One region of the Niveispirillum fermenti genome, then DNA from elsewhere that is predicted to be linked to it. Evidence: predicted binding sites of a transcription regulator. Region 1 holds the regulator's gene; the other holds the start of a gene.
What was found. The regulator LexA, encoded in region 1, represses DNA repair genes until DNA is damaged. The targets are predictions, from matches to a motif close to ATGTTCTANTTTGGTTC.

Region 1 (11,593 bases):
GCATGGATTGCGACGACCAGCTTTCGGTCCCGGCCAAAGACATGACACCTCCCACGGATTGATCTTGGTCTTGGGCCCGATCCGTTCGGGTACCGCATAGTAAACCGCATCCTCCCCGCTGACGAGCCGCGGCATACGAAGCGATGCGCGCAGGAACAAGAATAAGGTCGCTGCCGCGCAAGTCGCCGCGCGCCCCGCGCTGTGGCGCATGAGTTCTGACGCTCAGCGCAAAGTCACGGGCCCGGTGGCCGCGATAGGGTCCCGCCATCACAGAAGAACGCCCGATCGAAGGGACAAGGGGGAGGAAAAACATGCAGTTCAGAAAAGGGGCGCGCACGGCGCTGGCCCTGCCGCTTCTGGCCGCGACGGCGGCAGCGGTCCCGGCCGGCGCACAGGAAGCCATCGAGGAGATCGTGGTCATGGCCCAGCGCCGGGCCCAGAACCTGCAGGAGGTGCCGGTCTCCGTCACGGCCCTGGGCGGGGCGCAGTTGCAGGAAAGCGGCCTGTCCAACAGCCTGGCCATCGGCGACATCGTGCCGAACCTGGAGATCAAGACCTTCGGCGGCGTGCCGAACATCTTCATCCGCGGTGTCGGCAACAATGATTTCAACTCCTCCTCCGTCGGGCCGGTCAGCATCTATCGCGACGATGTGGCCGTGGCCTCGACGGGCAGCCAGAGCTTCTCGCTGTTCGATCTGGACCGGGTGGAGGTGCTGCGCGGGCCGCAGGGCACGTTGTTCGGCAAGAACACGACGGGCGGGGCCATCGTCTATGTCTCCAAGCTGCCGGATGGCCGGCAGGAGGGCTATTTCCGCCTGGGCTATGGCCGCTTCAACCTGTTCGAGGCGGAGGCCGCAGCCTCCATGCCGCTGGCCGAGGGACTGTCGGCGCGCGTGTCGGCCACCTTGCGGCGCGGCGACGGCGAACGGGTGAATCTTTTCACCGGCGAACGCGCCATCGATGTGGACGAAGGGGCCGTGCGGGCCATCCTGCGCTATCATCCCGACGGCGACCGTGATGTCGATGTCAGGCTGGCCGCCGGCACAGGCCGCGACCGCAGCGACTATTTGCAGCCCAAGCCCGACGGGCAGATCAACGGGGGCGACCTGTTCGGTTACCGCGATCCGGCACCGGGCGAGGTGAAGATCCTGAATTTCAACGGCGACAGCCGCAACCATTCCGACAATCACTGGGTCTCGCTGACCGCCTCCTTCAGCCTGTCCGACACGCTGTCGGTGAAATCCATCACGGGGTACGACAAGGGCGACGTGGATAACCGCGTGGATGTGGATGGCGGCCCCCTGCGCATCGACCAGATCAAGTTCCTGACGGAGACCGAGCAGAAGTCGCAGGAGCTGCAGGTCGCCTATAATGGCGGCGGCATCCAGGCGCTGATCGGCGCCTTCTATTTCGACGAGGATTTCATCTCCCACTCGGAAGCCGATCTGGTGGGCGAACTGTCCTTTGCCGATGGGGCCGTGCCCCTGGTCACCGATGCCACGCGCCGGAACAAGAGCTATGCCATCTTCGGGCAGACGACCATCGATGTCGCCGAGGGCCTGCGCCTGACGGCGGGCGCGCGCTATACCTGGGACAAGGTGCGGGCCACGCACCAGGGCGTGCTGATCCCCGGCTTCTTCGATGCCGATATTCCCGACGGCGCACCCGTGGCGCTGGTGCCATATGCCGCGATGGGCGACACGTTCAAGGCATCGTCCTGGCGGCTGGCCGCCGATTACGACGTGACCCGGGATGTCATGGCCTATGGGTCCGTCACACGGGGTTTCAAATCGGGCAATTTCAATATCGGCATCATCACCAGCGTGGCGGAACGGACCAAGGTCGATCCGGAATTCCTGACAGCCTACGAGATCGGTCTGAAAAGCACCCTGCTGGATCGCCGGCTGCGCGCCAATATCGCCGCCTTCCTTTACGATTACAGCGACCTGCAGGTTCTGTCGGTCAACCAGCAGGGCAGCGGCGTGCCCACCCTGGGCCTGGACAATGCCGCCGACGCCCGTATCAAGGGGCTGGAGGTGGAACTGACGGCCATTCCCGCCGACGGGCTGGACCTGGGCCTCAACCTGGGCCTGCTGGATGCGCAGTACCGTAACTACACTTCCGGTGCCATCGATCCGGCCACGGGCCAGGCCCGCGACTTTTCCGGCAACAGGCTGCCCGGCGCGCCGAAATTCACCCTGTCCGGCTTCGCGCAATACCGGGTGCCGCTGACCGCCGCCTATGGCGCGGCCTTCCGGGCCGAATATAATTACACCGCCAAGAAATACTACAACAACGCCCAGGATGATCTGGTCAGCAGCCGGGGCGGCCATGGTCTCCTGAACCTGCGCGTGGCCCTGTCGTCGCCCGATGCCGATTGGGAACTGGCCTTCTGGGGCCGCAACGTCACCGACAAGGCCTATATCGTCGATGCCACCGACCTGCGCGATTTCGGCGTGATCCCGCTTTACTACGGTGAGCGGGCGAGCTGGGGCATCGAATTCACCCAACGTTTCTGACCGATGAAAGGACGGGACGCATGTCCACCGATGAAAGCCTGATCCCGGCGGAGGAAAAGCCGTGGGTTCCCCTGGCCGACGGGATCGATTTCCGCCTGCTGTTCACCAGCCTTGAAACAGGCCGCTGGACCGTGCTGCTGCGCTGCCAGCCCGGCAGTTCCTTCGGCCGGCACAAGCATTACGGCGCCGGCGAATATTTCGTGGTCAAGGGCCGCATGGAATACCGCATGGGCGTCGCTCTGGCCGGCACCTGGGGCTATGAGCCGCTGGGCACCATCCATGAATGCACCAGCTTTCCTGAATATACCGAGTTGCTGTTCACCAATCACGGACCTGTGATGTTCATCGAGGAGGATGGAACCATCCAGTCCACCCTGGATGGGGAATTGCTGCGCGGCCTGATCGCGGACAATGCCGTGACGGGGCCGGCGGGCTGATAGCGGCGCCCCTTGGGACCGGACCCCCGCCGGGGGCACCTCTCCTCCCAAGGGTCCGGTCCGGTGCCACAGAGCCTTCTGCATGCGGAAAATATCGGCGGCCCGTCCCGCTTGCCCCGTTGCGGGCCGTGATATATGCCCCAATATGTCGAACTTGTTTGACAGACGGAGCATCCGCTTGATCCCGCTTTCCGAGGCCCGTGCCCGCATCCTGGCGGCGGCGACGCTGCTGCCCGCCGAACAGGTCCCCATCACCGAGGGGCTGGGGCGCGTGCTGGCCGCCGATGTCGTGGCCCGCGTCACCCACCCGCCCACCGCCGTCAGCGCCATGGACGGCTGGGCCGTGCGCACGGCCGACCTTTCCGTCTTCCCCGCCACCCTGTCCCGCATCGGGGAGGCGCCGGCCGGCCGGCCGTTCGACGGCGTGGTCGGCCCCGGCCAGGCCGTGCGCATCTTCACCGGCGGTGCGCTGCCGGCCGGTGCCGATACCGTGGTGGTGCAGGAGGATGCGGAGGATCACGGCGCCACCGTGACGCTGAAGGATGGCGGCGGGCCCGGCCGCTGGGTCCGTCCGGCGGGCCAGGATTTCGCGGCGGGTGACATCGGGGTGCCGGCGGGCCGTCGCCTGACGGTCCGCGACCTGGCGCTGGCCGCATCGATGAACGTCCCCTGGCTGCGGGTTCGCCGCCGTCCCCGCGTGTCCATCCTGGCCACGGGTGACGAGGTGGTGATGCCGGGCGACACGCTGGCGCCGGGCCAGATCGTCAGTTCCAATTCCCTGGCGCTGGCGGCCCTGGTGCGCCAGTTGGGCGGCGAGCCGGTGGATCTGGGCATCGCGGCCGACAGTGTGGACAGCCTGTCCGCCCTGGTTTCCGCCGCGTCGGGCACCGATCTGTTGATCACCATCGGCGGTGCGTCGGTGGGGGAACATGATCTGGTGCGGTCCGTCCTGGGGGCGGCGGGGATGGAACTGGATTTCTGGAAGATCGCCATGCGGCCCGGCAAGCCGCTGATCTTCGGGCGCATGCATGGCGTGCCCATGATCGGGCTGCCCGGCAATCCCGTTTCCGCCCTGGTCTGCGCCTGGCTTTTCCTGCGCCCGCTGTTGCTGGCCATGCAGGGACTGCCGGCGGATGACGAATTGCGTGACGCCGTGCTGGGACGTGACATGGGGGGCAACGACGCGCGGGCTGATTTCATCCGTGCCCGGCTGTCCACCGATGGGGAAGGCCGCCTTGTGGCCGAACCCTTTCCCAAACAGGATAGCGGCATGCTGAGCCGCCTGGCCTGGGCCGACTGCCTGATCCTGCGCGCCCCCCACGCCCCGCCGGCCAGGGCGGGGGACCGCGTGCGGGTAATGCCGCTCGACGCGCTCTGACGCCGGTCGCCCTCTGACACCCGTCGCCGCGTGGGCGCTCCGGCCGCCGGGTCAGGCCCCGATACGGGCTGCTTCGGCGGCAGCGCGTTGCATGCTGGTCGACATGTCGCCGGCAACAGCGCTCTGCTGCGACACGGCGGCGGCGATGGAACTGACATAGTCGCTGACCTGGCTGATGGCGCCATGGATACTGTCGAGCGTCTGCACGACCTCCGTCGCCGTCTCCCGCAGGCTGCCGATATCATCATTGATACGGTCGGTGGCGGCGCGGGCCTGGTTGGCCAGGTTCTTCACCTCCTGCGCGACGACGGCGAAACCCTTTCCGGCCTCCCCGGCGCGCGCGGCTTCGATGGAGGCGTTCAGGGCCAGCAGGTTGATCTGTCCCGTGATGCCGGAGATCAGGTTCACGATCTCGACCATGCTGTCGGACAGCGAACTGAGGCGTGCCGTCACGGCACCGGCCGCGTCGACGCGGCGGTTGGCCGATTCGGCCTCGTCGCGGGAACGGGCCATGTTGTGAGCGATCTCGCGGATCGAAGCGTTCATCTGCTCCGCGCCGGCGGCAACATTCTCCATCATGCTGCGCACATGTTCGCTGCGCTGACGGGCCAGCACCTGCCGCGTCACGTCGCTGGCATATTTCACGACCTTGTAGGGCTTGCCATTCAAATCCAGGACGGGATTGTAGGAGGCCTGAATCCAGACTTCCTGCCCGTTGCGGCCGATGCGCCGATATTCGCCGGCCTGATATTCACCGCGGCCCAGCCGTTCCCAGAACTGGCGATAGGGGGCGCTGTCGCGCTCCTCCTCCGGCATGAACATGCGGTGATGCCGGCCCTGGATCTCCTCCAGCCGGTATCCCAGCGTGTCGAGGAAATTAGCATTGGCCGTGATGATCGTGCCATCGAGGTTGAAGGCGATGACCGCCTGGCTTTTGCTGATGGCCTGGATCTGGCTTTCGAAATCGGCCGTGCGGCGCTTCTGTTCCGTGATGTCGGTGGCGAATTTCACCACTTTCTCCACCCGCCCGTCCTCGTCGAGGATAGGGGTGTAGGTGGCCTGGATCCAGATGTCGTGCCCATCCTTGCGCACGCGCCGGAACTCCCCGCCATTATGTTCCCCGGCGGCCAGTTGCCGCCAGAACTGGAGATAGGCGGTGCTCTCCCGCTCCTCCGCGGGAACGAACATGCGGTGATGCCGGCCCTGGATCTCCTCCAGCCGGTATCCCAGCGCGGACAGGAAATTTTCGTTCGCCGTCATGATCTCGCCGCTGGACGTGAACTCGATCACGGCTTGTGACCGGCCGATGGCGGCCACCTTGGCGGCGAGATCATTTCGCAGGTGGATGGTTTCCGTAATGTCTGTCGCCAGCTTCACGACCCGGACCACCTGACCTGCCCGGTTGAAGACAGGATTATATGTGGCGCGGATCCAAATTTCCCGACCTTCACGGGTGACCCGGCGGAAAACGCCGGTCTGGAATTTGCCCTGCTTCAGCGTATTCCAGAAATCGCGATATCCTTCACTTGCATGTTCTTTGGGAAGAACGAAAATTTTATGGTGTTTCCCAATAATATCTTCACGATGATAGCCGAGAGATGTCAGGAAGTTCTCGTTTGCATCTAGTATATATCCGTTAATATCAAATTCAATGACACATTGAGAGCGATCGATAGCATCCCTTAAAGCGGAAAGTCGACGGGTTTCCTGAGAAGGCTTAAAAATACGCACCGGCAATTTCCTTATTGGAAAATTAGCTATATAAATATTTATAATGATTTTGATGGTGCTGCCACCTATCCTTTCGTATATGTGGTTTCCGGGATGTTTTCTCTAAGAAATTTTTAAATGTGCATGTTATGTCAGGTGAAACTTGATGAATACCTATCCAACATCCATAGGCCGAATGTTATAAGTACATTTTTGGTGTGGCTATATCCCCCTATAGTGGTGTCGGCGGGACGGATTGCGTGCTGATGGACATTGTGAAAGCACGAACCAAAATAGAACATTGATTGACGTTCCGGGATTGTTCTATAGTCGGACCGTATCATGCCGCTGCGTGGATGGGCGACGGGCGGTTGCGGTCAAGGGGATGCCATGCTGACGCGCAAGCAACAGGAACTGCTGTTCTTCATCAATGAGCGGCTGGAACAGGGTGGGGTCTCCCCTTCCTTCGATGAAATGAAGGATGCGCTGGGCCTGAAATCGAAATCGGGCATCCACCGGCTGATCACAGGGCTGGAGGAGCGGGGCTTCATCCGCCGCCTGCCGCATCGCGCCCGCGCGCTGGAGGTGCTGCGCCTGCCGGAGAAGCCGGCGGCCAAGGCCCGCCCGGCCGCCGCACCGGCGTCACAGCCGCCGGCGGATGTGACGCCGCGGTTCAAGCCCAATGTCATCAAGGGAGATTTCCGGGGCGCCCTGCCGGGGCGTCCGGCCAGCAACGACGCCGAAGCCGTGGCCCTGCCGCTTTACGGCCGGATCGCCGCCGGCCTGCCGATCGAGGCGATGCGCGACAGTTCGGTGACGATCGACATTCCCGCCAGCATGGTGGCGACGGGCGATCATTACGCGCTGGAAGTCGCCGGTGACAGCATGGTGGATGCCGGCATCCTGGATGGCGACACGGTGATCATCCAGCGCTGCGAGACGGCGGAGAATGGCGTGATCGTCGTGGCGCTGGTGGATGGGCAGGAGGTGACGCTGAAGCGCCTGCGCCGCAAGGGGAATTCCATCGCGCTGGAACCTGCGAACCCCAATTACGAAACGCGCGTGTTCGGGGCCGACCGGGTCAATGTGCAGGGCCGGCTGGTCGGGTTGATCCGCCGGTATTGACGGCGGCCACTGCCGCAATCGCGACACGGACATGCCGCGCTTTTGCCCGGACCGGGTGCCAGGGTGCCAGTCATCGAAACGGTTTGAAAGATGGCTGGTCACCCATGTCCGCCCTGTCGTCCGTCGCGGCGCGTGCGCTGCTGTTGCTGGTGCCGCTGTCGTTGGCCATGTCGGGCTGTGCCAGCCCCTGTGACCGTATCAATGCCGAAATGCGCCAGTTGAACGCCGATACCATCCGCGACCCGACCATGGCGGGTGACGGGCGCTATCTGTCCCGGTTTCAGGAACTGGCGGCGCAGTCGGTGGAACGGGGGTGTCTGGGGCCGGAACGCTGACGACCGGCAGGGTGCCGGCCGTCACAGCCGGGCCGGGGGGCGGGGATGGATCGCCATGCGGTGGCGGGCGCCGCAGCACCGGCCGCAGCACCACTCGTGCGGCGTAGCCAAGCCATTGGCATGTTGGCGCCCGGCATGTTGGCGCCGGCGCTTGAATGCGGTGATCGGAACCAACAAGGTCCGATCACCGCAGAATGGGAATGGTATGAACGGGCGCCACCGGCGCGGTGAATGAGTACGACCCGGATCAGGCTCAGCGCTTGTCCACGAAGCCGGGGGGCCGCAGCTTGACCAGATGGTCGGGGTCGGCCGGGCTGCCGTCCGGCAACAGCCCCAGATAATAGCTTTTCTGCCATTTGGCTGTGCGGGCGTCCGATCCGGGCTGGCTCAACTCCTCATTGAAGCGGGTGCGGCCCTGGGCCCAATCCTCGAACCGCCGGGCCAGTTCGGGATCGTCCGACAGGTTGCGGATTTCCGGTTCCACGCTTTCCAGCAGGCGGCGCTGCACGGGGAAGATCGTGCAGAAAGGTTCCATGGCGTCGAACCGGACGGTCCGGCCCGGCGCCGTGAATTTCCAGTTCATGGTGAAGCTGTAGGGTGCCCAATCCGTCTCGATGATGCCCGACAGGGCGGAAATACCATCCTTGGGCCGGTTCACGGGGCCCTGCGCGCACAGGCTCCACCCCGGCTCGGTGCGGAACACGGCTTCGATATGGAAGGTCAGCACACCGGAGCCGAAATGGCTGATGGCCGGGGCCGTCGTGCCGGGATCGGGCGTGATGCTGATGCTGTCGATACCGCTTCCGCCATCCCAATGGGCCGTGAAGCCACTGCGGTTCAGCAGTTCCCAGCCATGGGCATTGGCGATGTTGAGCGGCAGGCAGCGATAGGCATAGGCCTGCGGGGTGCCGTCCATCCAGTCGCGCGTGGCCGGTGCCGGACGGATCAGGGGCGGATCGCCATGAATGGCATAGCAGATCAGCTTCATGTGGGACCGGGGCCCTTATGCCCGGATCGGATTCAGGATGGCACCGACATCGATGCCGGGCTGGTCGGAAATCTGCATCAGCAACTCGTCCACCTCCCGTTCCGCGGTGTCGGCATAGCGGTCGAACAGGGCCTCCAGCACGACCTGCTGGTATTTCTCCCGCGTGCAGTTGCCGGCCGCATATTCAATCTCCAGCGCCATCTGCTGGGCCGTGCGGAAGGGCGCGGTCAGGGGGCCGGGAATGGCCGCCGCGTCCATCAGGCAATGCAGCCCCAGCACGCCATCATCCCAGGCCAGGATGCCGGCGGCCTGCGGCGTGATGTTGGCCCGTGCCGCCATGCCCGCCACGAACAGTTCCAGATCGCCCGCGCACAGGGCCCGGAACAGTACCTGCGGGGTCAGCCGGCCCTGGCGGTAGAGATGCTTGGCCACCATCTCCGCATCATCGGGGGAGACCAGCAGGGGCTGCAGGACGCGCAGCGTTGCGGCCTCCCGTCCCCCCTCGGCCAGCCGCTTGGCCAGGGCCGGCTCGATCTTGTGGTCGCGGATCAATTGCTGGCGCACATCCTCCGACACCAGGGCGATCATGCGTTCCACGATGGCGACGGTGACATCCGGCCGGGCGGCGACGCTGTCGGCAACGATCCGGAACTGCCCGAACCGTTCCGCCGCACGGCTCAGCGTCGCCTCCCGCACGGCGGCACCGCGATTGCGCAGCAGATGCACGACGGTGACGACATTGCCCGTTTCGACCAGGGCGGCCGACACGGCTTCCGACACGGTGCGGCGCCCGGCGATGGCTAGCTGCTTCTGCGGATCCCGCTCGGCCACGATCTCCAGCAACAGGTTCTCCGGCAGACCATCCACATATTTCAGGATGGGCACGGCCACCTGTGCCACGTCGCGGGCCAGCTTTTCCGCCATGTCGGCGGTCAGGATGGGGCTGTTATGGATCTGCCAGGCCACGGCGGCCCGCACCTCCATCTCCGCATCGGAGGCGAAGGCGCGCAGCACATCGAGCGCCAGCCGCTGTTCCTTGGCCGTCAGTCCGCCTTCCTCCATCTCCATGACCAGCTTCGTCATGGTATCGATGCGCGCGCCGCTGCCAGGCTGCTTCAGCAGCCGTTCCACGTCGCTGCTGTTCAGGCGGGCCCGGAGGACGGGTCGCGCCGGGGCCGCGGGGTCCCCGGCCGTCGGGGTCATCATCATGGGGTCAGTCCTGGCCACGGCTGTCGTAACGGACGACATCCCCCCAAAGCCGTTCCAGGCGGCGCAGCATGTTATATGTGGTCTCCAGGTCCCGGACATCGGATGCGGTGTGCAGCAACTGCGCGGCCTGCCGCTCCTCCAGCTTCTTGATCTCCGCACACAGCCATTCGCCCTTTTCCGACAGGCGCAGGCGGGCGGCCCGGCGATCGCGGGCCGAGGCCCCGCGGTCGACATAGCCCTGTTCGACCAGATGCTTGAGATTGTAGCTGGCGTTGGACCCCAGATAATAGCCGCGCTCCATGAGGTCGCGGACGGTCAGTTCGTCACCGCCGATATTCAGAAGCATCAGCACCTGCATGGGGCTGATGTCATCCACGCCGATCCGGCCCAGTTCGACGCGGACCACATCATGCAGACGGCGCTGCATATGGTCCAGCACGCGGGCAATGTCGCCATAAAGCGAAATCTCGCTTACCGGGGCCGGCTGGCTCCGGTCGGGGAAATGTTCCACCGGCGCTTCGCCGATGCGGGTCAACCTGATCATCCTGCCAATCCCCCACCCTTCATCACCCGCCATCATCGCTCGCCTCATGGCAGAAAGCCGGCCGGAGAAGAAAGCACTCGTCCCGCCCTTCCCCTACATTATCGTCTGTGGCGGCGACCGCAAGTGCAACCGCACAAAAATACCCCTCTCCGGCGGTATAGGCCCTTTGGATGGAGGGGGGCGACCTCAGCGGGCGAAGATCATGGCTTCGTCGCGGAACGCCTTGAATTCCAGGGCGTTGCCGGACGGGTCCAGCAGGAACATCGTCGCCTGTTCCCCCGGCTTTCCGGTGAAGCGGATGCCGGGTTCGATGATGAAGCGCTGGCCCGCCGCGCGCAGCCGGGCCGCCAGCATCTCCCAATCCGGCCAATCCAGGATCAGGCCGAAATGCCGGACGGGCACGTCATGCCCGTCCACGGGGCTGGTATCGCGCGCGCCGCATTCCCCCGGCGCCAGATGCGCCACGATCTGGTGACCGTGAAGATCGAAATCCACCCATTGAGGGGAACTGCGCCCCTCCGCACAGCCCAGCAGGCCGCCATAGAAGCCGCGGGCCGCGTCCAGGTCATGAACGGGAAAGGCCAGATGGAAGCGTGGCCGCGTTGTCATGCCGGGTTCCTCCGGGATGGGCGGGATGGGCGGGATGGGCGGGGAGGGGTAGGGAAGGTTATTTGGCGGCGATGCTGATCGTCACCGTATCCTCGTAATCGCCGGCCTGTCGGTTGGTGCCGGGCGGGATGGAGACGGACAGCACGGTCTGCCGCGCATTGCCGGACACGCCGCGTTCGGCGGCCAGGGTGCCGGTGCTGCTGTTGGTGTCCCCGTAATGCAGGGTATAGCCGATATTGGCCCCGCCGGCCGACAGGGCGCCGCCATTCTTGGACACCATGCTGACCGTATAGCCGTTGGAGGCGTTGCACCGCTCCTCCACCGTGGCGACGGGCAGGTTGGTGACGCCGGCATTCAGGTCCAGCGTGGCGCTGGTGGTGGACAGGGCGACGGTGCAGCTTTGCGGCATGCTGGCGCGCAGGGTCAGTGTCGCCTGGGTCGATCCCTGCGCCTGCGCCAGAACGCCCACCCCGGCGCACCCGGCCAGGACCAGCAGGGCCGTGACGCGGCCGATGGCATTGCGCCTGAACTGATTGGCCATATCCCACCTCACTTCCACCCGTTCTGGGCATTCCGGCAGCCCCCTGGGCGGGGAAGCGCCGTGCCGGCCATTTGGCCGGCAATAAGGATATTATTCGGTCGTGATCGTTAAGATCAAGTTGTCATGGTAGGTGCCGGCCAGCGCCTGCGGTGCCGCGTCGCTTTCCACCCGCAATTCGTAATTGCCGGCGCCGCCCAG
Region 2 (11,593 bases), on a different replicon from region 1:
TGAACTGCACCATGCCGGCATTCGTGAACATCAGCGTCGGGTCATTGCGCGGCACCAGCGGCGAGCTGTCGACAATGGCGTGGCCATTCTTCCCGAAATAATCGAGGAACGTGGAACGGATTTCGTTGACGGTCTTCTTGGACATGGGATGACGACCTGACTGCTGCATTGAACGCGACATGGGGTACGGGTTGTACCGTGGCAAGCGGCGGCCTGTCCATGCCCGCTTGGGGCTGGGGGGTCATGCCCGCTTGGGGCCGGGGTTCAGGCCGGCACCGTGTCCGGTCAGCGCGTGCAACCCCCTCTGATGATGGTCACGGGCCGGACAGCAAAACGGGGAAGGCAAGCGCCTCCCCCATCTTCGCATGCAGCGCCCCCGTGCGGGGAACGCCCGTCCATCAATCCGGGCTGGAAGCGTCGCCATCGGTCTCCGGCGTGCCCATCATGGCACCGGCCACGATGCCGGCATTGGACCGGATCTTCTGTTCGATGCTGTCGGCCACGGCCGGATTGGTGCGCAGGAAGGTCTTGGCGTTCTCCCGCCCCTGGCCGATCCGCTGCCCATCGTAGGAGAACCAGGAGCCCGACTTGTCAACGACACCGGCCTGGATGCCGAGGTCGAGCAGTTCACCCACCTTGGACACGCCCTCGCCATACATGATGTCGAACTCCACGACGCGGAAGGGTGGCGCCATCTTGTTCTTCACCACCTTCACACGGGTCTGGTTGCCCGTCACCGTGTCCCTGTCCTTGATGGAGCCGATGCGGCGGATATCCAGGCGGACGGAGGCATAGAATTTCAGCGCATTACCGCCCGTGGTCGTCTCCGGATTGCCGAACATCACGCCGATCTTCAACCGGATCTGGTTGATGAAGATGACGAGGCAGCGCGACTTGGAGATGGAACTGGTCAGCTTGCGCAGGGCCTGACTCATCAACCGGGCGTGCAGGCCGACATGGCTGTCGCCCATCTCCCCTTCCAGTTCGGCGCGTGGCACCAGGGCCGCGACGGAATTGACCACCAGCACGTCGATCGCCCCGGAGCGCACCAGCGTGTCCGCGATCTCCAGCGCCTGTTCGCCGGCATCGGGCTGGGAGATCAGCAATTCATCCACATCCACGCCCAGCTTGCGGGCATAGGAGGGGTCCAGCGCATGTTCGGCATCCACGAAGGCGCAGACGCCGCCATTCTTCTGGGCCTGGGCGATGGCATGCAGCGCCAGCGTCGTCTTGCCCGAGCTCTCGGGCCCGTAGATTTCGATGATGCGGCCCCGGGGGAAGCCGCCGATGCCCAGCGCGATGTCGAGGCCCAGGGAGCCCGTGGACACCACCTCCGTCTCGGAGATGGCCTCCTTGGCGCCGAGCTTCATGATCGAGCCCTTGCCGAACGCGCGTTCGATCTGACCCAGCGCGGCATCGAGAGCTTTTTGTTTGTCCATGGGTGTTTCAACCAGACGGAGTGGAGCTGCCGACATATCTGTCCCCTTCCTTCTCGCACGGATAGGCATGCGCGTTCAACTGCACCTGTTGTACCTTTTTTGTTCTCGCCCGCCAAGTGCTAATGTTCCCATTACGTTCACATTCGTCGCCTGTTCAGCCATGGCAATGGCGTGCGGATGCGCGGATGGTGCAAAGGACAGGAGTGTTCGTGGCGGAAATCGCCTATGCTGTCCTGTCCGCATCCTGCCTGCCGGTCCATCCATGCCGATCGCCGTGGGGAATCACCCCGCCCGACCATTGCCCTGTGCCGTTCTGGCCCTGTTGCTGCTGGCACTGCCGGCCCCGGCGCAGGACCCCGGCGCGGCGCGCCTGCCGCCAGCTGCCACCCCCGCCATGGAGCAGGAGGTGATCGTGACCGGCCGCCGCGATGGCGAGCCTGATTTCCAGGAACAGCAGGAATATCACGACCATGAATATCGCCGTCTGAAGCAGGTCTATGATCCCGATCCGCTGCCGCCCATCCGCGGCGACCGGCTGGTCCGCATGCCGGAGGCCATCAGCAGCACGGTGCAGGGCAAGCCGACCCTGACGGAGAAACAATGGTGAGAACCGGTTCATCGACAGCACCCGCCGCCCCCCTTCTGGCGCGACAGGCCATGGAGGCCGCCGCCCGCGGCGATGCACACGCCGCGCTGGCCCTTTGGCAACGGGTGCTGGCGGCGGCACCCGACCATCCCGGCGCATTGCTGAGCCTGGGTGATGCAGCCCGCCGGGATGGCGACGAGGTGACCGCCCTGCGGATGCTGTCACAGGCGGTCAGCGTTGCCCCCAACCTTCTGCCCGCCCGCTGCGCGCTGGCCAACCTGTTGCTGCATACGGGGAACGAGGCCGAGGCCGGCCCGCATCTGGAGACCGCGCAGCGCCTGGGCCCAGACCAGGCCTATGTCTGGCGTGATACGGGCCTGTTCCGGCGCGTCACGGGCGATCCGGCCGGCGCGCTGGAGGCATTCGAGCGCTGTCTGGCACTGGCCCCCGGCGACACATCAGCCGCCCTGGGCCGATCGCTTGCCTTGCTGCGGCTGGGCCGATGGGCGGAGGGATTTGCCAGCTACCGGCACCGCTGGTCGGTTTCTGCCCGGCCGCCCCGGCACCAGTCCATCCCGGCCTGGCAGGGCGAGCCGGCGGCCGGTCGGCGCATCCTGGTATGGGATGAACAGGGGGCCGGCGACACCATCATGTGCGCGCGCCTGACCCGCCCGCTGATCGACGCGGGGGCGGATGTGGTGCTGGAGGTACCGCCCGCCCTGGCGCCCCTGTTCGCTGACGGGCACCATGGCCGCATGCTGGTGCGTGGAGAGCCCCCCCGCCCGTGGATTTCCAGGTGCCGCTGCTGGACCTGCCGGGATTGCTTGGCCTGACCCCGCAGACCATTCCCTGGACCGGCCCGTATCTGGCTGCCGATCCGGACCGCGTCGCGGCATGGGCGCCGCATCTGCCCCGCCGCCCCGGCCGGCCGCGCATCGGGTTCAGTTGGGCCGGCAATCCCGCCCATCCGGGCGACCGCTGGCGTACACCGGGGCTGGCGCCGCTTCTGGCGCTGCTGGCCTGCCAGGGGGCCGACTGGTACGCGATGCAGGTGGCCGCCGGCCATGCCGAACTGGCCGCCGCCGCGCTGCCCGGTTCCGTCACCGATCTGGCGCCCCGGATCACGGGCTGGACCGACAGCGCCGCCATTCTGCCCCATCTGGATCTGCTGATCACGCCCGACAGCGCCCTGGCGCATCTGGCCGGCGCGATGGGCCGGCCCGTCTGGACCCTGATCGCGACCGACACGGACTGGCGGTGGCTGGAGAAGTCGGCGAAGACGCCCTGGTATCCTTCCATGCGCCTGTTCCGCCAGCAGCGCTGCGGCGATTGGGCCGGCCTGATCACCCGGCTGCGGGCCGCCCTGCCCGTGACGGCTTGACAGCGGCCGGGACCAAGGCACCATCACCACAGGAAACGGCCCGCAAGCCCAAGGACCCGGCCTTGACCCTGGACAGCCTGAGCATCGCCTTCGACATGCTGACGGACGGGGCCGCCCTGTTCGATGCGCAGGAAAGGCTGATACGCGCCAATCCCGCCTTCCGGGCGCTTTTCCCGGCCACGTCGCCCCAGATGGTGCCCGGCGTGACCTTCGAAGCGCTGCTGCGCGCCGGGATTCGGGTGGGGGAGAACCCTTCCGCCCGTGGCCGCGGGGAAGAGGATTTCGTCGCCGAACGGCTTTGCGAACTGCGCCGTGCCGATGGCCGGCCGGTGGAGTTCCGCCTGCCCGACGGCCGCTGGATTCGCGTGCAGGACCGGCGCCTGCCCGATGGCGGCATCCTGTGCCTGCGCACCGAGATCACCGAACTGAAACGCCGCGAGGTGGCGTTGAGCGACAGCGAGCAGCGCTATCGCCAGTTGGTCGATCTGTCGCCCGACGGCATCGCCGTGCACGATCTGCAAGGCTGGGGACGGTTCATCAACAAGGCCGGCAGGACCATCCTGGGCCTGGCCCCCGACCTGGAAGCGCGGGGGGTCCATATCCTGTCCTTTGCCAGCCCCGAGGCGCGGCCCCTGGCAGAGATGCTGTTCCGGCGGGTCACGGGCGGAGAGCCGGTGTCTCAGATGCGTATCGGCCTGCAAAGCTGCGATGGCAGCGAGAGACTGGCGGAAATGTCCGCCGTCCCCTTCCAGACGGGGGAGGAACGGCTGGTGCTGTGCCTGTTCCGCGATGTCACGCACGAGGCGGCGGCCAGTCTGCGCCTGCGCGAGAGCGAGGCGCGTGCGCGTTCCATCCTGGATACGGCCATGGACTGCATCGTGTCCATCGACGGTGACGGAACGGTGCTTGAATTCAATCCCGCCGCCGAACGTACATTCGGATGGACCCGGGCAGAGGCCGTGGGCCGGACACTGGTCGATCTGATTGTGCCGCACCATCACCGGGACCCGTCCGATACGGGGCTGGCCGCGCTGCTGGCCGGGCGGAACGATACGATGCTGGGCCGCCGCATGGAGACGGAGGCCAGGCGGCGCGACGGCAGCACGCTGCCCATCGAACTGGCCGTCACGGCCGTGCCGCTGGGACCGGGCCGGCGCTACACGGCCTATCTGCGCGACATCACCGACCGCCGGCAGGCCGAGCACGAGATATGGGAGAAGACCCGCATCCTGGACAGCATGATGGACAATGTCGGGATCGGCATCGAGGTGTATGACGCCGATGGCCGGCTGCTTGTCGCCAATCGCCGCGTGTCGGAGCTTCTGGACATTCCACCGGGTTTCATGCGCCCGGGCCTGAAGGACCATGACCTTGTCGTGTTGCTGGCCCGGCAGGGTGAATATCCAGGCGAGACGGTCGAGGAAAGTCTGGCCGACTATGACCGCATCCGACGGCTGGGCGTGCATTTCAGTGAGCGCCAGCGGCCTAACGGCGCCTGGCTGCAGGTCCGGCATTTTCCCATGCCGGGCGGCGGCTTCGTCGTGCTGTTCGCCGACGTGACGGAACAGAAGCGGCTGGAAAGCCAGTTCCTGCAGGCCCAGAAGATGGAGGCGCTCGGCCAGCTTGCCGGTGGGATCGCGCATGATTTCAACAATATCCTGTCGGTCATCGGCGGTTATGCCGGCATGGCCCGCATGGGTGTGGCCGCGGACAGCCCCTTGGCCGGCTATCTGGCCAAGATCGGCCAGGGCGTGGACCGGGCCGCCGCCCTGACGCGGGAGTTGCTGACTTTCTCGCGCCAGAAGGGCGTAACCCCGTCGCGCCCCATCGACCTGGGCGGGGTGCTGCGGGGGCAGGAATTCCTGCTGAAGCCGCTGCTGGGCGCCACCATCGACCTGACCCTGTCGGTGCCCGACGATCCGGTCTGGGTTGCCATCGACCCGGATATGGTGGCCCAGGCGCTGCTGAACCTGGCCATCAATGCCCGCGACGCGATGCCTGGCGGTGGCCCGCTGTCGGTCGTGCTGGAAACAGTGGAAACCGGGTCCCCGCCCGCCGGTCTGGCGCCGGGCGCCCATGCGCTGCTGTCGGTCACCGACCGGGGCACGGGCATGCCGCCGGAACTGCTGGACCGCATCTTCGACCCGTTTTTCACGACGAAGCCGCCGGGCCAGGGCACCGGCCTGGGGCTGGCCATGGTCTATGGCACCGTCACCCAGGCCGACGGCACCATCCTGGTGGACAGTCAGCCCGGCCACGGCACCCGCTTCACCCTGTGGCTGCCGCTGGCCGTACCGCCGGTGGCGGCAGCCGTCACCGGTGCCGACCCCCGCCCCGGGGCCGCAGTTGCGCCGGCAACGATCCTGGTGGCGGAGGATGAGCCGGAGTTGCTGACCCTGGTCACGGCCTTCCTTGAACAGGACGGCCATCATGTGCGCGGTGCCGCCGATGGGGTGGAGGCGCTGGAACGGTTCGAGGAGGGCGGGGTCGACCTGTTGCTGACGGACCTTGTCATGCCCGCCCTGGGCGGGGTGCGGCTGGCCCATCTCGTGGGCGAGCTTGATCCAACGGTTGCCGTGCTGTTCATGACCGGCTATCCCGGTCGCGGCCACGCGGAAGTGACGGATTTGCCGTCCGGCATTCCCGTGCTGTACAAGCCCATCGACCCGGACGGCCTGCGGCGGGCCGTCGCCGATGCCCTGGCAGCGAAGAGAAGCACATGAACCGGCATTACATGCCCGAGGACCCGATCCGGTCCCTGCGCATCATGGTCGTGGAGGACCAGCCACAGACCCGGATCTGGATCGCCGATGTGTTACGCCAGATGGGAATCCGCGAGGTGCTGGCCGCCAATGATGGCAGCGATGCGCTGGACATGATCCAGAGCAACCCGCGCGGTATCGACCTGATCATCTGCGACTGGGCCATGCCGCGCATGAACGGGATGGACCTGCTGACGGCCGTTCGGGCCATCCGGCCGGACCTTCCCTTCATCATGGAAACGGGGCACGGCACCAAGGATCATGTGCTGGCGGCCCGCGCCCAGGGGGTGGATGCCTTCATCGTCAAGCCCTACAGCGCGGCCCAACTGGAGGTGCGGATACGCACGCTGGCCAAGAATATCCGCAATCGCAGCACAGGCGCGCCATGACCCCGCCCCGCCGGACCGCCCCCCTGGGCCTGATCTGCGCCATACCGGAGGAGATGGGCGAATTCTCACCCCTGTTCCGGCAGGAGGGAGAGGAACGGATCGCCGGTTTCCGCTTCCTGAACGGCCTGCTGGACGGGCAGCCCGTGGTGATGGTGGAAGCGGGGATCGGCAAGGTGAACGCGGCCGTGGTGGGGACGCTGCTGCTGCACCATCTGGGTGTGCGCGGGCTTTTGTTCTCCGGGGTGGCGGGCGGCATTGACCCGTCGCTGGCCGTGGGCGACGTGGTGATCGCCGACCGGTTGATCCAGCATGATTACGGGGCCCTGGCGGGGGGAGCGCTGAAACCCTATCAGCCGGGCGTGCCGCCGCTGCCGGGCTTCGACGAACGGTTCGGCTATCCGCTGGCCGACGGGCTGCACGATACGATCCGGGCGGCACTGGCCGGGCTGGACCTGTCCCCGGCGCCAGGGGCATCGCGCCCGGCACAATGGCGGTTCGGTACGGTGCTGACGGGCGACCATTTCCTCAATTGCGCCAGAACCAGGGCCGGGCTGTTCGACCGGTTCCAGGCACAGGCCATCGAAATGGAAGGAGCGGCACTGGCCCAGGTGGCGGCCCGGTTCGGGGTGCCGCTGGTGGTCGTGCGCGCCCTGTCCGATCTGGCGGGAGAGGAGAGCCACCTGGATTTTCCCGCCTTCGCCCGCAATGCCGCCGGCAACGCCGCCCGCATCATCCGCCGCATTGCCGCGGTGATCTGAAAAATCGCCCATGGCCCGACAGGCAGGGGCCGGCCCGGCCGTTGATAGGACGGGTCCGGCAACCCTGTCCCTGTAGGAGCGACCATGAGTATCAGCAGCATCAGCAGCGCCAACATCTATGCGCCGTCCGCCGCCGCCCGGCAGCAGCGGGCGCAGGAAAAATTCCAGGCCGCCGACGCGGACGGTTCCGGTGGCCTTTCGCTGGAGGAGTTCAGCGCTGCCGGTCCGAAGGGAGCGGACGCCAACGCCCGTGCCGCCGGCAGACCCAGCGCGGAGGACATGTTTGCCTCCCTAGACAGCGATGGTGACGGCAACCTGACCCAGGCAGAAATGGAAACCGCGTTCCAGCGCATGGGTGACGGCACGCGCCGCACCCTGCTGGATGCCCAGGAACAGGCCGGCGGTGCTGGTGGGCCCCCGCCGGGCGGTCAGCCCGGTCCCGGTGGACCACCGCCCCGGGCCAGTGCTGGCAATGACCTGAGCGGCCTGACCACCGGTTCCACACAGGATGACAGCGCGGAAGAAGACCCGATCAGCGCCCTGATCAGCCAGTTGCAAAGTGCCATCGCCAGCTATGGTCAGAAGACGGGCACCAGTCAGGCCGCAAGCAGCCTTGCCGCCACCGCCTGACATATCCGCACCGGTCCCGCCGGCAATCGCATGCCGTCGGCGGGATCTGTCGGGGAACCCGACGGTTCCTCGCACCTTGCGGGGGGGACAAGGTGGCAACCAAAGGTCATAACCCATGTCCTCCCCGAATTTTTTAGACCATTATCAATTGGTTATAGGGCTAAGCTTCACTTGCCAGCCTTTACCTTTGTCGTCACTATCCCCATGTCTCCTGACGACAACCACAAGGGATGAGGCGAGAAATGGCCACCGCACCGGCGATCAATATCGGCATCACCGACGAGAACCGCGCCCGCATCGCGGACGGGCTGTCGCGCCTGTTGGCCGACAGCTACACGTTGTTTCTGAAGACCCACAATTTTCATTGGAACGTCACCGGGCCGATGTTCAACACGCTGCACACCATGTTCATGGCGCAGTACACTGAACTGTTCACCGCCGTGGACGAGGTGGCGGAGCGTATCCGCGCGCTGGGGTTCCATGCGCCCGGCAGCTACAGCCAGTTCGGCAAGCTGGCCTCCGTGAAGGAGGAAACCGAGGTGCCGCGCGCCCAGGACATGATCCGCCAACTGGTGGAAGGACATGAGACCGTGGCCCGCACGGCCCGCACGATATTCCCGCTGGTGGAGGAAGCCGGCGACGAGCCAACCGCTGATCTGTTGACACAGCGTATGCAGGTGCATGAAAAGACTGCCTGGATGTTGCGTTCCATGCTTGAGTAACCGAACGGAGTTCGACGGAACAATGACAGGTTTGAAGACAGCGCCGCGTATCGCGGCGCTGACCTTTTTCTTGATGTCCACGCCTGCGGCCCTGGCCCAGGTTCCCCAGACCTCCCCCCTTCCCGAAGGTATAGAGGTGATGATCCGTCAGGCGGCAACGCGGGACGGTACGGCGCTGGACACGGTCGAATCACTGGCTCTGGATGCCTATCCCGACCACGCCGAGGCCATCGGCGCGCTCACCAGGGACCTGCGTGATCAGCGCAAGAAGGCCGAGCGGGATGCCAAACGGGCCGCCGGCAGCAGCGTCATCGCCGGCTGGAGCGGCGATGGCGAACTGGGCGCTTCCCTGTCCTCGGGCAATACCGACGACCGGTCGCTCGCCATCCGCCTGAACCTGGTGAAGGAGACGCTGCGGTGGCGTCATGAGATCACCAGCAGCGCCGACCTGCAGCGGGCGTCAGGCGAAACCTCCAAGGAACGTTATACGGCCGGGTACAAGCCCAATTATTTCATCAATCCCCGGCTTTACGCGGCCGGTGAGTTCACCTGGGAACGCGATCTGTTCGCCGGGTACCGCCACCGGCTGACCGAAACGGTCGGTATCGGTTACCTGATCCTGGACAGCGACGGCAAGCGCCTTTCGGTGGAGGGCGGCCCCGGTGCCCGGCACAGTTTCCAGGTCCGCGCGCCCGGCGTGTCGGCCGTGGAACATGAATTCGTGTTCGGCGCCAACGCCAATTACACCCAGGAATTCAACGAAAACATCAAGTTCGCGCAGACCATCAAGACATTGACCGGCGACCAGAACCAGACGCTGGAAAGCAGTTCCAGCCTGACCGCGCGGATCAATTCGCTGTTCTCCGCCCGCATCGGCTTCACGCTGCGCCATGAGACGGAGCCGCCGGATGACCGCAAGCAGACCGATACATTGAGCCGGGCGACGCTGGTCTATACATTCTGATCGATGAGGCAGGCGGCAATGGGGGGAACGGGTGGCTTACGTCTTGTTCCCCCTGCTGCTCTGGATTGCCTACGCGCTCTGGTTCCGGTTGCGGCAGGACACACTCCTGTTCCGCCCCTCTGCGCGTGCCACACCCCTGGCCGATGCCGGGCTGGGTGATTTCCAGCCCGTCTGGGCGCAGACGGCCGACGGGCTGCTGCTGGAAGGCAGCCTTCGCCCGGCGGACGGGCTGACCAAGCCCACCATCCTGTTGCTGCATGGCAGCCGGGGACAGGCGGCGGACCGGGCCGACCGGGCGCGGGTCCTGGCCGATGCGGGGTTTGGCGTGCTTCTGGCCGGTTATCGCGGCTATGCGGGCAATCCAGGCCGGCCGGGCGGGAACGCCCTGATGCTCGATGCCCGCGCCTGGGCCGACCTTCTCGTCACGCGCGGAATTTCCGGGGGAAGGCTGGTTCTTTACGGACAGGAAATGGGAGCGGTTCCGGCTGCCATGCTGGCGGGGGAGCGTGCAACGGCCGCCCTGGTCCTGGAAGCGCCCTGCCCCAGCATGGCCGGGCGGATGGGCAGGCGCTTCCCGCTGCTTCCCGTGCAGGCTCTGTTACGCCACCGGTTGAGCGTGACGGGCCTGCTGCCCATGGTGCGTGCCCCCACACTGATCCTGGGCAGCGCGGATGCGGAACTCGGAAAGCCGGCGGCGGCACCGCTGACGATTGTTCCCATGCCCTCCGGGCATGAAGATGGTGAATTGCCGCCGGACCAGTGCCGGGCACTTCTGGCCTTCCTGGGCGGCGAGGCGGCACGGACCAGGGCACGGCCCACACTGGAGCAGAAGACCCCCGCCGCCGGTGGCAGGGCCGTGGCCATTCGCCGCCCGGACAGCCCCGGGCCAGCGGGGTGACGGAGCAACCCTAGATACCCTCGCCCGCCTCAACGACATCAGACAGACGGTTGCGGATGGCATTGGCCGTGCTGCGGGCCGACGCATCGTCACGATGGCGCGGGCGCGGTGCGGCGATCCGGTCGGCAGAGCGCACGCCGGCCGGCGTGCCCGCCAGCAGGACGACGCGGTCGGCCAGATAGACGGCTTCGTCGATGTCATGGGTAACGAACAGGATCGTCTTGCCCGTGCGCTGCCACAGATCGACCAGTTCATCCTGCAAGGCCTGGCGCGTGATGGCGTCAAGCGCGCCGAACGGCTCGTCCATCATCAGCAGGTCGGGGTCAACGGCCAGTGCGCGGGCAATGGCCACGCGCTGGCGCTGGCCACCGGAAAGCTGGTGCGGCCAGCGGCCCGCCTTGTCGGCAAGGCCCACCAGGTCCAGCGCGTTCAGGGCCCTGCGGCGCTTCTCCGCCCGGTCCAGTCCCAGCCCCTCCAGCCCGAATTCCACATTCTTCACGACGCGCCGCCATGGCAGCAGGCGGGCATCCTGGAACACCATGGCATAAGGCCGCCGGCCCGGCGTTTCCGGGTGATCGCGCGTTACGGTGCCGGCGGAAGGTTTGACCAGACCAGCAATGACGCGCAGCAGCGTGGATTTCCCCACGCCCGATGCCCCAACCACCGCCACGAATTCCCCATCCTCGATATCCAGATGGAAATCCCTGAGAACGACGGTGCGGCCGCGGTCACTATCGAATGACAGCGTCAAATCCTTGATCGAAATCATGCTTTCCACGCCAGCAGACGGTCGCGCAGGGCGACGAAGATCATGTCGACGATGCCATACAGCAGCGCCATGGTGATCATGTAGACAACGACAATGTCGGTGGCCAGCAGGGACGAGGCCTGCATCATGCGCTGGCCCAGACCGGCCACGCCGAACAGTTCGGCCGCCACCACGGCCATCCAGGCCTGCCCCAGCCCTGTGCGCAGCCCCGCCATGATCGGCTGGATGGATGCCGGCAGAATCACCTTGAATAGCTTGGCGATGGGGGAGCGATGGCCGAAGGCGTCGGCCAGTT

Region 2: a site for LexA is predicted at 1,562-1,578, ahead of recA (recombinase RecA). Genes of this name have one in related genera too.

The regions. Positions count from the first base shown of each region.
Region 1 is NZ_CP156678.1:161,511-173,103, reverse strand. Features, by position in the region: gene ABC728_RS00735 (helix-turn-helix domain-containing protein) at 1-43, opposite strand, end outside; gene ABC728_RS00730 (TonB-dependent receptor) at 312-2,519, shown strand; gene ABC728_RS00725 (2,4'-dihydroxyacetophenone dioxygenase family protein) at 2,540-2,956, shown strand; gene ABC728_RS00720 (molybdopterin molybdotransferase MoeA) at 3,135-4,334, shown strand; gene ABC728_RS00715 (methyl-accepting chemotaxis protein) at 4,386-6,065, opposite strand; gene lexA (transcriptional repressor LexA) at 6,435-7,169, shown strand; gene ABC728_RS00705 (hypothetical protein) at 7,274-7,504, shown strand; gene ABC728_RS00700 (DUF6065 family protein) at 7,758-8,492, opposite strand; gene ABC728_RS00695 (DUF2336 domain-containing protein) at 8,508-9,701, opposite strand; gene ABC728_RS00690 (MarR family transcriptional regulator) at 9,706-10,245, opposite strand; gene ABC728_RS00685 (VOC family protein) at 10,432-10,854, opposite strand; gene ABC728_RS00680 (hypothetical protein) at 10,913-11,395, opposite strand; gene ABC728_RS00675 (spore coat protein U domain-containing protein) at 11,486-11,593, opposite strand, start outside.
Region 2 is NZ_CP156681.1:2,477,523-2,489,115, reverse strand. Features, by position in the region: gene alaS (alanine--tRNA ligase) at 1-145, opposite strand, end outside; gene recA (recombinase RecA) at 399-1,475, opposite strand; gene ABC728_RS22700 (hypothetical protein) at 1,702-2,046, shown strand; gene ABC728_RS22695 (tetratricopeptide repeat protein) at 2,040-2,858, shown strand; gene ABC728_RS22690 (glycosyltransferase family 9 protein) at 2,810-3,406, shown strand; gene ABC728_RS22685 (PAS-domain containing protein) at 3,469-6,129, shown strand; gene ABC728_RS22680 (response regulator) at 6,126-6,557, shown strand; gene ABC728_RS22675 (5'-methylthioadenosine/adenosylhomocysteine nucleosidase) at 6,554-7,315, shown strand; gene ABC728_RS22670 (hypothetical protein) at 7,400-7,945, shown strand; gene ABC728_RS22665 (Dps family protein) at 8,188-8,667, shown strand; gene ABC728_RS22660 (DUF481 domain-containing protein) at 8,741-9,631, shown strand; gene ABC728_RS22655 (alpha/beta hydrolase) at 9,663-10,529, shown strand; gene ABC728_RS22650 (ABC transporter ATP-binding protein) at 10,540-11,298, opposite strand; gene ABC728_RS22645 (ABC transporter permease) at 11,295-11,593, opposite strand, start outside.